Regions from separate parts of the Nesterenkonia rhizosphaerae genome, predicted to be linked through region 2. Evidence: riboswitches for the same ligand, from Rfam matches in the RefSeq annotation. Region 2 holds a riboswitch; each other region holds the start of a gene.
What was found. Region 2 has a riboswitch for S-adenosylmethionine ahead of ABEA23_RS02000 (MetQ/NlpA family ABC transporter substrate-binding protein). Riboswitches for the same ligand answer to the same signal wherever they lie in the genome.
Positions count from the first base shown of each region.

Region 1: linked by a shared signal. The riboswitch ahead of ABEA23_RS07675 (flavin reductase family protein) and the one ahead of ABEA23_RS02000 (MetQ/NlpA family ABC transporter substrate-binding protein) in region 2 are both predicted to bind S-adenosylmethionine.
Region 3: linked by a shared signal. The riboswitch ahead of ABEA23_RS07695 (acyl-CoA dehydrogenase family protein) and the one ahead of ABEA23_RS02000 (MetQ/NlpA family ABC transporter substrate-binding protein) in region 2 are both predicted to bind S-adenosylmethionine.

Region 1 covers NZ_BAABLW010000007.1:421,880-425,145, forward strand. The annotation lists gene ABEA23_RS07670 (acetate--CoA ligase) at 1-1,074, opposite strand, end outside; gene ABEA23_RS07675 (flavin reductase family protein) at 1,123-1,707, opposite strand; SAM riboswitch class I at 1,720-1,821, opposite strand; SAM riboswitch class I at 1,959-2,060, shown strand; gene ABEA23_RS07680 (ABC transporter ATP-binding protein) at 2,072-2,926, shown strand; gene ABEA23_RS07685 (aliphatic sulfonate ABC transporter substrate-binding protein) at 3,010-3,266, shown strand, end outside.
Region 2 covers NZ_BAABLW010000002.1:100,416-103,681, forward strand. The annotation lists gene ABEA23_RS01995 (UDP-N-acetylmuramate dehydrogenase) at 1-608, opposite strand, end outside; SAM riboswitch class IV at 843-982, shown strand; gene ABEA23_RS02000 (MetQ/NlpA family ABC transporter substrate-binding protein) at 1,192-2,085, shown strand; gene ABEA23_RS02005 (methionine ABC transporter ATP-binding protein) at 2,131-3,228, shown strand; gene ABEA23_RS02010 (methionine ABC transporter permease) at 3,225-3,266, shown strand, end outside.
Region 3 covers NZ_BAABLW010000007.1:425,668-428,933, forward strand. The annotation lists gene ABEA23_RS07685 (aliphatic sulfonate ABC transporter substrate-binding protein) at 1-271, shown strand, start outside; gene ABEA23_RS07690 (ABC transporter permease) at 291-1,127, shown strand; SAM riboswitch class I at 1,226-1,325, shown strand; gene ABEA23_RS07695 (acyl-CoA dehydrogenase family protein) at 1,333-2,553, shown strand; gene ABEA23_RS07700 (acyl-CoA dehydrogenase family protein) at 2,565-3,266, shown strand, end outside.

The sequences.
Region 1 (3,266 bases), on a different contig from region 2:
GCCAGGATGGGGCACATTGGGCACCCCTTCGTAGATCACTTGGGTGGCCCCGGCGGCCAACGGGCCATACATCTCGTAGGTATGGGCGGTGACCCAGGCTAAGTCGGCAGTGCACCAATGGACATCATGATCGCGCTGGTCCGGATCAGGGTGGGCGAAGAGCCGCAGATAGCTGTAGAGCGCACCGGTGAGATACCCGCCAGTGCTATGCACCAGGCCCTTGGGCTTGCCCGTGGTGCCGGAGGTATACATGATGAACAGCGGATTCTCCGCATCGAAGAACTGCGGCTCATGGTCTGTCGATGCGGTGTCGACGACGTCGTGCCACCACACATCTCGACCCAGGCCGTCGCCGTTGAGGTCATCAGTGGTCCAGGAGATGTCGCTGCCGGTACGGCGCAGCACCAGGACATGCTCCACGCTGCCGCCTTCATCGACAGTGAGGCCGGTGACGGCGGCGTCGGCATTCTCCTTCACCGGCACTGCTGCACCCCGGCGGTACTGCCCATCAGAGGTGACCAGCAGTTTCGCGCCGGTGTCCGAGACGCGGAAGCGCAGCGCTTCAGCCGAGAAGCCGCCGAAGACCAACTGGTGCACGGCTCCGATGCGGGCGCAGGCCAGGGTGATCACGATGGTCTCCACCAGCACCGGGAGGTAGATGAGCACACGGTCGCCGTGGCCAATGCCCAGCCGCTGCAGGGCGTTGGCTGCCTGGCTGACCAGGTCCTTCAGCTCTGCGTAGCTGATATCGGCGCGATCACCGGGTTCACCCTCAAAGTGCAGTGCGATTTTGCTCCCGCGTCCGGCGGCCACGTGGCGGTCCACACAGTTGACGGCGGCATTGAGCTTGCCTTCTTCAAACCAGCGGATCACCGGTCCGCGGCGGGTCTGCGGGTTCGGTGGTGTCCAGTGGTGGGTGGTCTGCCAGGGGCGGTCCCACTCGAGAAGGGAAGCGGCTTGATCCCAGAAGTCCAGGCGCTGTCGTTCATCACCGCTGGCTTCGCTGGGCGTGTCCCAGGTGTGGACCTGGGCAGTGTAGGGGGACTGGTTGGTGCGGGGAGTGGTAGTGGGCACAGTTCTGCTTACGCTTGGGGGACTTAAGTTGCGGACGGATCAGGCAGCTCAGGCTGCTTCGGAAAGCGGCTTGAATTCGCTGCGATGAAAAACCAGGCCCGGGGCCTGTTCGTCGAGTCCGAGGTCCAGAACTTCTAGGACCACAATGTCGTGGTCGCCGGCGGTGAACTCGTTATAGACCCGAGTCTTAAGCCACAGCGGTGCACCATCGAGGAGCAGCGCGCCGTCGTCGGTGGTGTAGTCCACTCCGGTGAAACGCCCGGCGCGGTCCTTGGAGGCAATCTGCCGGCACAGCCCATGATGGTCGGCGCCGATAACTGACACTCCCAGGTGGGAGGCACCTTCCCGGAGTCGGGGCCAGGTATTGGAACTGTGTTGGACGGCGAATGTCACCAGCGCCGGTTCTAGGGAGACTCCCACGGTGAAGGTGGAGGCCACCAGGCCTTCCGGGGCTCCGTTGATGTGTGCAGCCACCACCACTACGCCCTGGGGAAATTGCGCGAAGGCGCGGCGCAGTTGCAGAGAATCCAGGGACTGGACTCCGGAACTGGACGGATTGTGTGCGGTGGAGTCGTCGCTGCTGGGCTTGTGCCCTGCATTGGGGTGGGCCAGAGTTGCCGCTGACAAGGTCATAAGGAATACACGCTCCCATCGGTCCTGGCGGTAGCACCCGGCAGTGCTGATAAAAACAGCTCCGGGTTGCTGCGGCGTCAAAGAGCCAGATCTCTCGGCCGCTCGAGATGGACGCTTTAACCGTACGCCGCGCTTCCTGAGCTGAGCAAAAACCGTGTCACATTCCGAGACATTGCATTTTGTGACTGGCGTTGGTCACTGAGTGTGGCGTAGACAAGCTGTGAACATTTACGCTGTAACAGCTTTGCAGCAAACCATCCAGAGCGACTGAGGGATCTGGCCCAACGACGTCGCAGCAACCCGGCTGGCTGAGTCATCAGCAGTCACGGTGCTAACGCCAGAACCGATGGGAGTGAGTTTCTTCATGTCATCTGTACCCACCCTTGAACGCGTCCAGACTCCGGTCCCCACCTCTGAGACAGCAGCTGAGAGCAGTGGACAGGACTCGCTGAACGTGAGCTTCCGTGATGTGGGCCGGCAGTTTGGGCAGCGCACAGTGCTGCGTGATGTCAGCCTGGAGGTCAGCCCTGGGGAAGTGGTGGCGATATTAGGCGCCTCGGGTTGTGGTAAGTCCACGCTGCTGCGTGCCGTGGCAGGACTCGACCACGGCTATCAGGGTGAGATTCTGATCAACGGTGAGCCGGTGGCCAAATACGACCCGCGCACCGCCGTCGGATTCCAGGAGCCCCGGTTGCTGCCCTGGCGATCACTGCGCAAGAACATTCACATGGGGCTCCCGCGGGGGTTGCCCAAACCTGAGGGCAACCAGCGGGTGGACGAGCTTCTGGAGCTCGTCGGCCTGGCTGAACGCGCTCATCTGCGACCCCGCGAAGTCTCTGGCGGCATGGCTCAGCGGGCGTCACTGGCCCGGGCGCTCGCCCGCCGACCCGGCGTCCTGCTGCTGGATGAGCCTTTTGGTGCGCTGGACGCCCTGACTCGTTTGAAAATGCAGGACCTGCTGCTGGATGTGCACGCCCAGACCGGCACCACCGTGCTGCTGGTGACTCATGATGTGGATGAGGCCCTGCAATTGGCTGACCGAATCCTGCTGCTAGGCGCACCAACGTCTGCAGCGGGTGAAGAGTCAGGCGCTCCAGAAGGGGCCACCATCAAACAGCTGCTCACCGTTCCCGGGCAGCGCCCCCGGGAGAGAGCATCAGCGGAACTGGCCCGACTGCGTGGAGAACTCTACGCGGGCCTCGGCGTGGACTCGCACTGAGCTCCCCGGCCCTGGCCGCTCGCCGATCCCTGCCCTAAAGACCTTTGTGTTTTGCCGTTCTTTATTGCCTGAAAGGCCCCGTTATGCCCACTGCATCTTTGAAGCTCAAGTCTCTGATCGGCGTCGCAGCGGCGACAGCCATGCTCTCGGCTACCGCCTGCGGAGGCAGCAATGACGAGCTTGAGACTCTGAATATCGACTTCGCCACCTACAACCCGCTGTCTCTGGTGATTCTGGAACACGGTTGGCTGGAAGAGGAACTTGCCGAGCACGACGTCGACGTCCAATGGGTTCAGTCCCACGGCTCCAACCGAGCCAACGAAAACCTGCGCGCCGGCAA
Region 2 (3,266 bases):
ATGGGCTCCCCCACAGCATGGGTGAGCCGGAAGCGCACCGAGAGCACCACATAACGAGGGGAGCCTTCGATGGTGCTGCGCTTGAGCAGCGAATCGCGGTAGCCGAAGCCCAGCTGTTCATTGTTCAGCACGACCAGCTCACGGCTGGACCGGTCCCATGCGCGGATATCCACCAGCGTCTGCGATACCTCAGCTCCGTAAGCCCCCACATTCTGCACCGGTGTAGCGCCTGTTGAACCGGGGATACCGGAGAGTGCTTCTAATCCCACAAGTCCGCGCTCCACCGTCCAGGCCACGACGTCGTCCCAGGGGTGTCCCGCCGCTACTGTCACCAGCACGCCGTCCTCCCCCACTGGCTCGGCGGTCACTCCGGTGACCGCCACTTGCAGCACGGTGCCGGCGAACCCCTGATCAGAGACCAGTAGGTTCGATCCGCCGCCGAGCACCAGCAGCGAATCGCGGCCAGCTTCACGCTCCGCGTCAGCCGGGAGCGGATGCTCCTGCAGCACCGAAAGGATCTGCGCCTCGGAATCGCCCACAACCCACTGCCCGGCGGGGCCGCCCACGCGCGCGGTGGTGTGCTCACTGAAAGTACGGGAGGAAGTCACCCGCTTAGCCTACCGGGGCGCGGTTGGGGCCCTTCTTTCGCGCTTTACCATCCCCTTTTCGCTTCACCATCCCGGATACGGGTAGGCATTGCGAAAACCGGATGGTAAAACGAGCGCAGCGGTCGGCACGGGAAGGCCTGCGGAAGTATCACTACATATTTTGAACATACTGTGACACTTTGTGACACCTGACATCTGCTTTTGCTCCGCGGAACCGCTAGAGTATGGGGAGTGCTTCGCGAGAAGCGGCCCTCACGATCCGGAATCGGGCCGCTCGCCAACCCCATGTTCCTGGGTGGCACCGGATTAAGAAGCGGCCCGTTTCAGACGGCTTCACCAGCCGTCACCATGCCCGGAACGGGCAAGAGCAGACTCAAGAAGGGACACTCTCAAAAGATGTGTCGAATGTCCGTGCGCTAATCAGCGCCACCCTCCATCGGCTGGCCCCCATCAGGGCCTGAAGCGCTGTGCCCACAATCGGGCACGCCGTTGCCTGTGACGCGGGCCCGTCGTCGTCATTCTCATCTCACCTACAGTCCACTGCGGCACACCTATCCCCGCAGAAATCCTTGAGGAGACACCCATGTTTGCACCAAAGCGCCTAACCGCAGCCCTGGCCGCCACCGCCCTGCTTGGCCTGACCGCCTGCGGCGGCAACGGAGACGCTGAAGCCATTCCGGAGGACCAGACCTCTTTCCGGATCGGTGTGGCCAACCTGCACGAAGGCCACCGGCAGCTGGAGGAGATTGCTGAGGAGGAGTTGGGCTACGAGATCGAGCTGGTCAACTTCACCGACTACAACCAGCCGAATCCCGCTCTGTCCAACGGCGACATCGATGTCAACTGGTTCCAGCACATCGCCTACCTCGCTGAGCACAACAACAGCTCCGGGGATAACCTGCAGCCCATCGGCGCCACCGAGATTGTGCCGCTGACCGTGTACTCCAACGAGTACTCCGATGTCAGCGACTTCCAGGACGGCGACACCGTAGCCATCCCCAACGATCCGGTGAACCAGGGCCGCGCCATCAACGTGCTGGTGGCGGCAGGACTGCTTGAACTGGCTGAGGAGACTGCACAGCCCGAGCCACGCCACATTGATGAAGCAGCGTCGACTGTCAGCGTCCAGGCCCTCGACGCCGCCCAGACCGTCAACGCGCTGCAGTCGGTACAGGGCGCTGTGATCAACAACAACTTCGCCCAGGACGCAGATCTTGACCCGAACGAGGATGGCCTCTTCTCCGACGATCCGAGCGACCCGAGCGCCTTCCCCTACGTCAACGCCTTCGTTGCCCGCGAAGCCGATGTAGACAATGAGGCTCTGCGTGAGATCGCTGCGCTCTATCACGACCAGCGGGTGCTGGACATCATTGATGAGCGCTCTGCAGGCACCTCGGTTCCCGCCGGCGATGTGACCGCGGAGGAACTGCAGGAGGCCCTGACCGATTACCAGGAAGCCCTGCGTCAGGCCGAGTAATCGCTTAAGCCTGCACCATCCCCCAGCACAGAAAGCCCAGTATTTGTGAGCACTCCGAGCACAGAAAGCACCGCTGCGCTCGCTGCTGGTGGAGGTCCGCTGATCCATTTCAGCAATGTGACGCGGACCTTCACCACCGGCAAGTCATCTTCAGTCACCGCCGTCGACGACGTCTCCTTCACCGTGAACCGCGGGGAGGTCTATGGCGTCATCGGCTTCTCAGGAGCGGGCAAGTCCACTCTGATCCGGCTCGTCAATGGTTTGGAGAAGCCCACCTCCGGGACCATCACCGTGCTGGGTCAGCAGATCTCCGGCATGCCAGAGTCCAAGCTGCGGCACGTACGCTCGCGCATCGGCATGGTCTTCCAGCAGTTCAATCTGTTCACCTCCCGCACCGTGGCCGGCAATGTGGCCTATCCGCTGAAGGTCGCCGGTTGGAAGAAGGAAGAACGTGAGGCCCGCGTTGCAGAGCTGCTGGAGTTCGTAGGCCTGGCCGATAAAGCCAAGGCCTACCCCGAGCAGCTCTCGGGCGGGCAGAAACAGCGGGTGGGAATCGCCCGCGCGCTGGCCGCTGAGCCGGACATCCTGCTGGCTGATGAGTCCACCTCCGCCCTGGACCCCTCCACCACGGAGGAGGTGCTGCGGCTGCTGCGCCGCGCCAACGAGGAACTCGGCATCACCATCGTGGCCATCACCCACGAGATGGAGGTCATCCGTGCCATCGCTGACCGGGTGGCAGTCATGGACAAAGGCCGGATCGTGGAAGAGGGCCCTGTCTACGATGTGTTCTCCAACCCGCGCAGCGGCGCAGAAGCCAGCTTTGTCGGTTCGGCCCTGAAGGACAGGCCCACCGACGCCGACCTGGCCCGCATCCGCAAGAGCACTTCGGGAAGGCTCATCACCGTCTCGCTGCGCGATTCTGCCGCAGTGGGAGCAGTCCTGGGCCGTGCGGCAGCATTAGGTGTCAGCTTTGAGATCGTGCACGGCGGCATGAACACCACAAAGAACGCTGCCTTCGGTCTGCTGACCATCTCTGTTGAAGGCGACGACGCCGCCGTCGCCGGTTTCCTTGCCGAACTTCGCAGCGCTGGTGATGGCCAGGAGATCAGCACTGGCGCGACCGGAGAGGAGGCAGCACGGTGATCGAGCGTTTCCAGAATCTTGACTGGTCGTATTACCTG
Region 3 (3,266 bases), on a different contig from region 2:
CTCCGGGATCGAGCTGGAGGTTGCGCAGCGAGTCCTCGGTGAGCGCGTGAACTTCGATATCGACCCGGTTCCCGGGGATCAGCTGCGCCAGGCGCTGGAGGCCGCGGGTCCCTACTTCGTAGAGAACGGGGATGTGGACAGTCAAGATGAGGTGGATGAGGCTCTGGAGACTCTGTTCCACCCCGAGTTCGCGCAGAACCGTGAAGCCACCGACGCCGCCGGCACCGAGAACGCCGCCGATGAGGCCAATATCTCCGATGAAGAAGACTAATCAGGGGACCTGAACGATCATGACTTCTGCACCTGCCACACCCGTTGACCAGCCCGCTCAGAACAGCTCCGCTTCAGCTGGCAGAACCAGCGCGGGCCGAAGACTGCCCGGCGGGAAAATCCTGCTGGGGCTGATCGTCCCTATTGTGCTGCTGGTGCTGTGGTGGCTGGCCACTGATGTGCTGAATATCTTCACCAATGTTCAGCTACCCCCACCGCAGCGGGTGTTCAATGCCGGAGTTGGGCTCTTTGAATCAGGGGCCCTGACCGCCCATATCGGGATATCCCTCCAGCGGGTCCTGCTGGGCTTTGCGGTTGGCGCTGGCGCTGGACTTCTGCTGGGGTCCTTGCTGGGCCTCTCCCGGCTAGCCGATGCCCTGCTGAACCCCACCGTGGGAGCTGTCCGGGCGGTGCCCTCACTGGCGTGGGTGCCGCTGATCCTGCTGTGGATCGGGCTGGGCGAAGAAGGCAAGGTGCTGCTGATCGCCATCGGTGCCTTCTTCCCCGTCTTCACTGCAGTTCACACTGCACTACGGCATGTGGATCCGCAGCTTGTAGAGGCTGGCCGGGCCTTCGGGTTCCACGGGGTGCGGTTGCTGACAACTGTCCAGCTGCCCGCCGTCGTACCCACTGTATTCGCTGGGCTCAGGATCGGGCTGGCTCAAGCGTGGTTGTTCCTGGTGGCTTCGGAGCTGCTGGGTGCGGCAGAGGGCTTGGGATTCCTGCTGACTGAATCCCAGAACAACGGGCGCACTGACCGCTTGCTGCTGGCCATTGTGATGCTTGCTGTGCTCGGCAAGTTCTCTGACGCACTGCTGGGGCTTATTGAGCGCAAAGCTCTGAAAACCTGGGCTTAAACCGGCACCAAGGTGCTGGCTGTCTTACGGTTTGTGACGCTCCGCACCGACTGAATTGACGATAATGATCACTGATCATTTAGAGTAAATAACTGAACAACCCATCCAGAGCGACTGAGGGATCTGGCCCGATGACGTCGCAGCAACCCGGCTCCCCAATACAGGGAGTCATGGTGCTAACGCCAGAATCGATGGAGGAATTTTCATGTCTATCAGTGTGCCCGTATCCACGCAGCTGCCGGTTCCGCAGCAGTTGCTGGATGCCATTGAGGCCGTCGGTGCAGGAACGCTCGAACGCGAACTGAACCGAGTGCTTCCCACAGCGGAGATCGACCGCCTAGCAGAGGCAGGCATCGGCCGACTCCGGGTGCCGGAGTCCTACGGCGGCTTCGGACTGAACTGGGTGCAGACTTCCGAGCTGCTGGTGGAGCTCGCCGCCCAGGACAGCAATATCCCACAGGCCATTCGGGGTCACCTCGCGGTCCAGGAAGACGCATTGTGGCGCGGTGAACCCGATGAGCCCGCCCGTCGCTGGCTGCAGCGCCTGGGCCGCGGTGAACTCGCAGGCAACGCCTGGACCGAACCGGGGAAGGGCGGATTTCACCGCTCCGGAACCGTGGTGTCCGAGTCCGCAGGCGGGCCGGTGGTCAATGGGGTGAAGTATTACACCACAGGATCCCTGTTTGCGGACTGGCTGGATGTGACCGCCCGGGATGAACAGGGCCAGGAGCTTGCGGTGCTGGTGGCCCGGGACCAGCCCGGAGTGACAATCCAGGACGACTGGAACGGGATCGGCCAGCGCACAACGGCTTCGGGCTCTATGGTGCTGGAAAACGCCGCAGTGGCCGAATCCGAACTGCGGCTGCTGCACGAGCGGTTCCCGTACCAGACCGCGCTGTACCAGCATGTGCTGCTCATTGTGCTCGCCGGAATCGCCGAAGCGGCGGCACGGGATATCGCCGCAGCACTGTCCACCCGCAGCCGCACCTATACCCACGCCAATACCGCCACTCCCAACACCGACCCGCAGCTGCTCCAGGCCGTGGGGGAAGTCGATGCGGTAGCTCACCTGGCGCGTGCTCAAGTGCTAGAGACAGCGCGTGCCCTGGATGCGGCCTTCGCCGCCGCTGGAGGAGATGCGGAGCAGCAGTTGGAGGCAGCCAACCAGGTGGAGCTGGCCACCGGACGTGCACAGGTGGCACTGCATAAGCCGGTGCTGGAGGCCACCACCCGAGTATTCGACGCTCTGGGAGCCTCCGGCACAGACCGCAGCAAAGGGTTGGACCGCCACTGGCGCAATGCCCGGACCGTGACCAGTCACAACCCATGGGTCTATAAGGCCCGGATCGCCGGGGACTTTCGGGTCAACGGCACCGACCCGGTCCGCCTCTGGAGCGTCGGCGAACCTGACACCACCAAAGCCTGAAAGGAACCAGGATGTCTGAAACTACACTGACCCCACCAGCAGAGACAGATACAGCACTTCAGCCGCGCTCACACTGGGTTGACGCCGGCTGGGCCACCGAGGAAGAGCTGCAGCACTGGAGCGGAATCGCTGAGGAATTAGCGCAGAAGCTGGCAGCCGACGCCATCCAGCGCGACCGTGCCAATGCGACCCCCTTCGCTGAGGCGAAGCTCCTCAAAGACTCCGGACTGGTGAGCCTGCTGGTGCCGAAGGAGCACGGCGGAGGCGGCGGCCACTGGTCCACCGCCCTGACCGTGGTGCGCATCCTCGCCCGCGCGGATGCCTCCATTTCCCAGCTGCTGGCCTACCACTACATCAACGAAGGCAACATCGTCCTGACAATTACCGACGCCGCCGAACGGCAGCGCTGGTTCCGTGCCACCGCTGCCGGGCAGTGGATCTGGGGCGACTCCGTCAACCCCACCGATCCCGACTTGACCCTGGTACCAGAGGCTGAGGGCTGGGTGCTCAACGGTAAGAAACGCTACTCCACCGGATCCGCGGTCGGAGACGCGCTGCTGGTCAACGCACGCATCAGCGCAGGACCCGAAGCAGGGCGGATTCTGGCCTTCGTTCTGGAGAACGGGCGCGAAGGTGTGACCTACGTCGATGACTGGGACTTCCTGGGGCAGCGCCTGTCCTCGTCGAACACCGTGACCTACGATCAGGTGCGC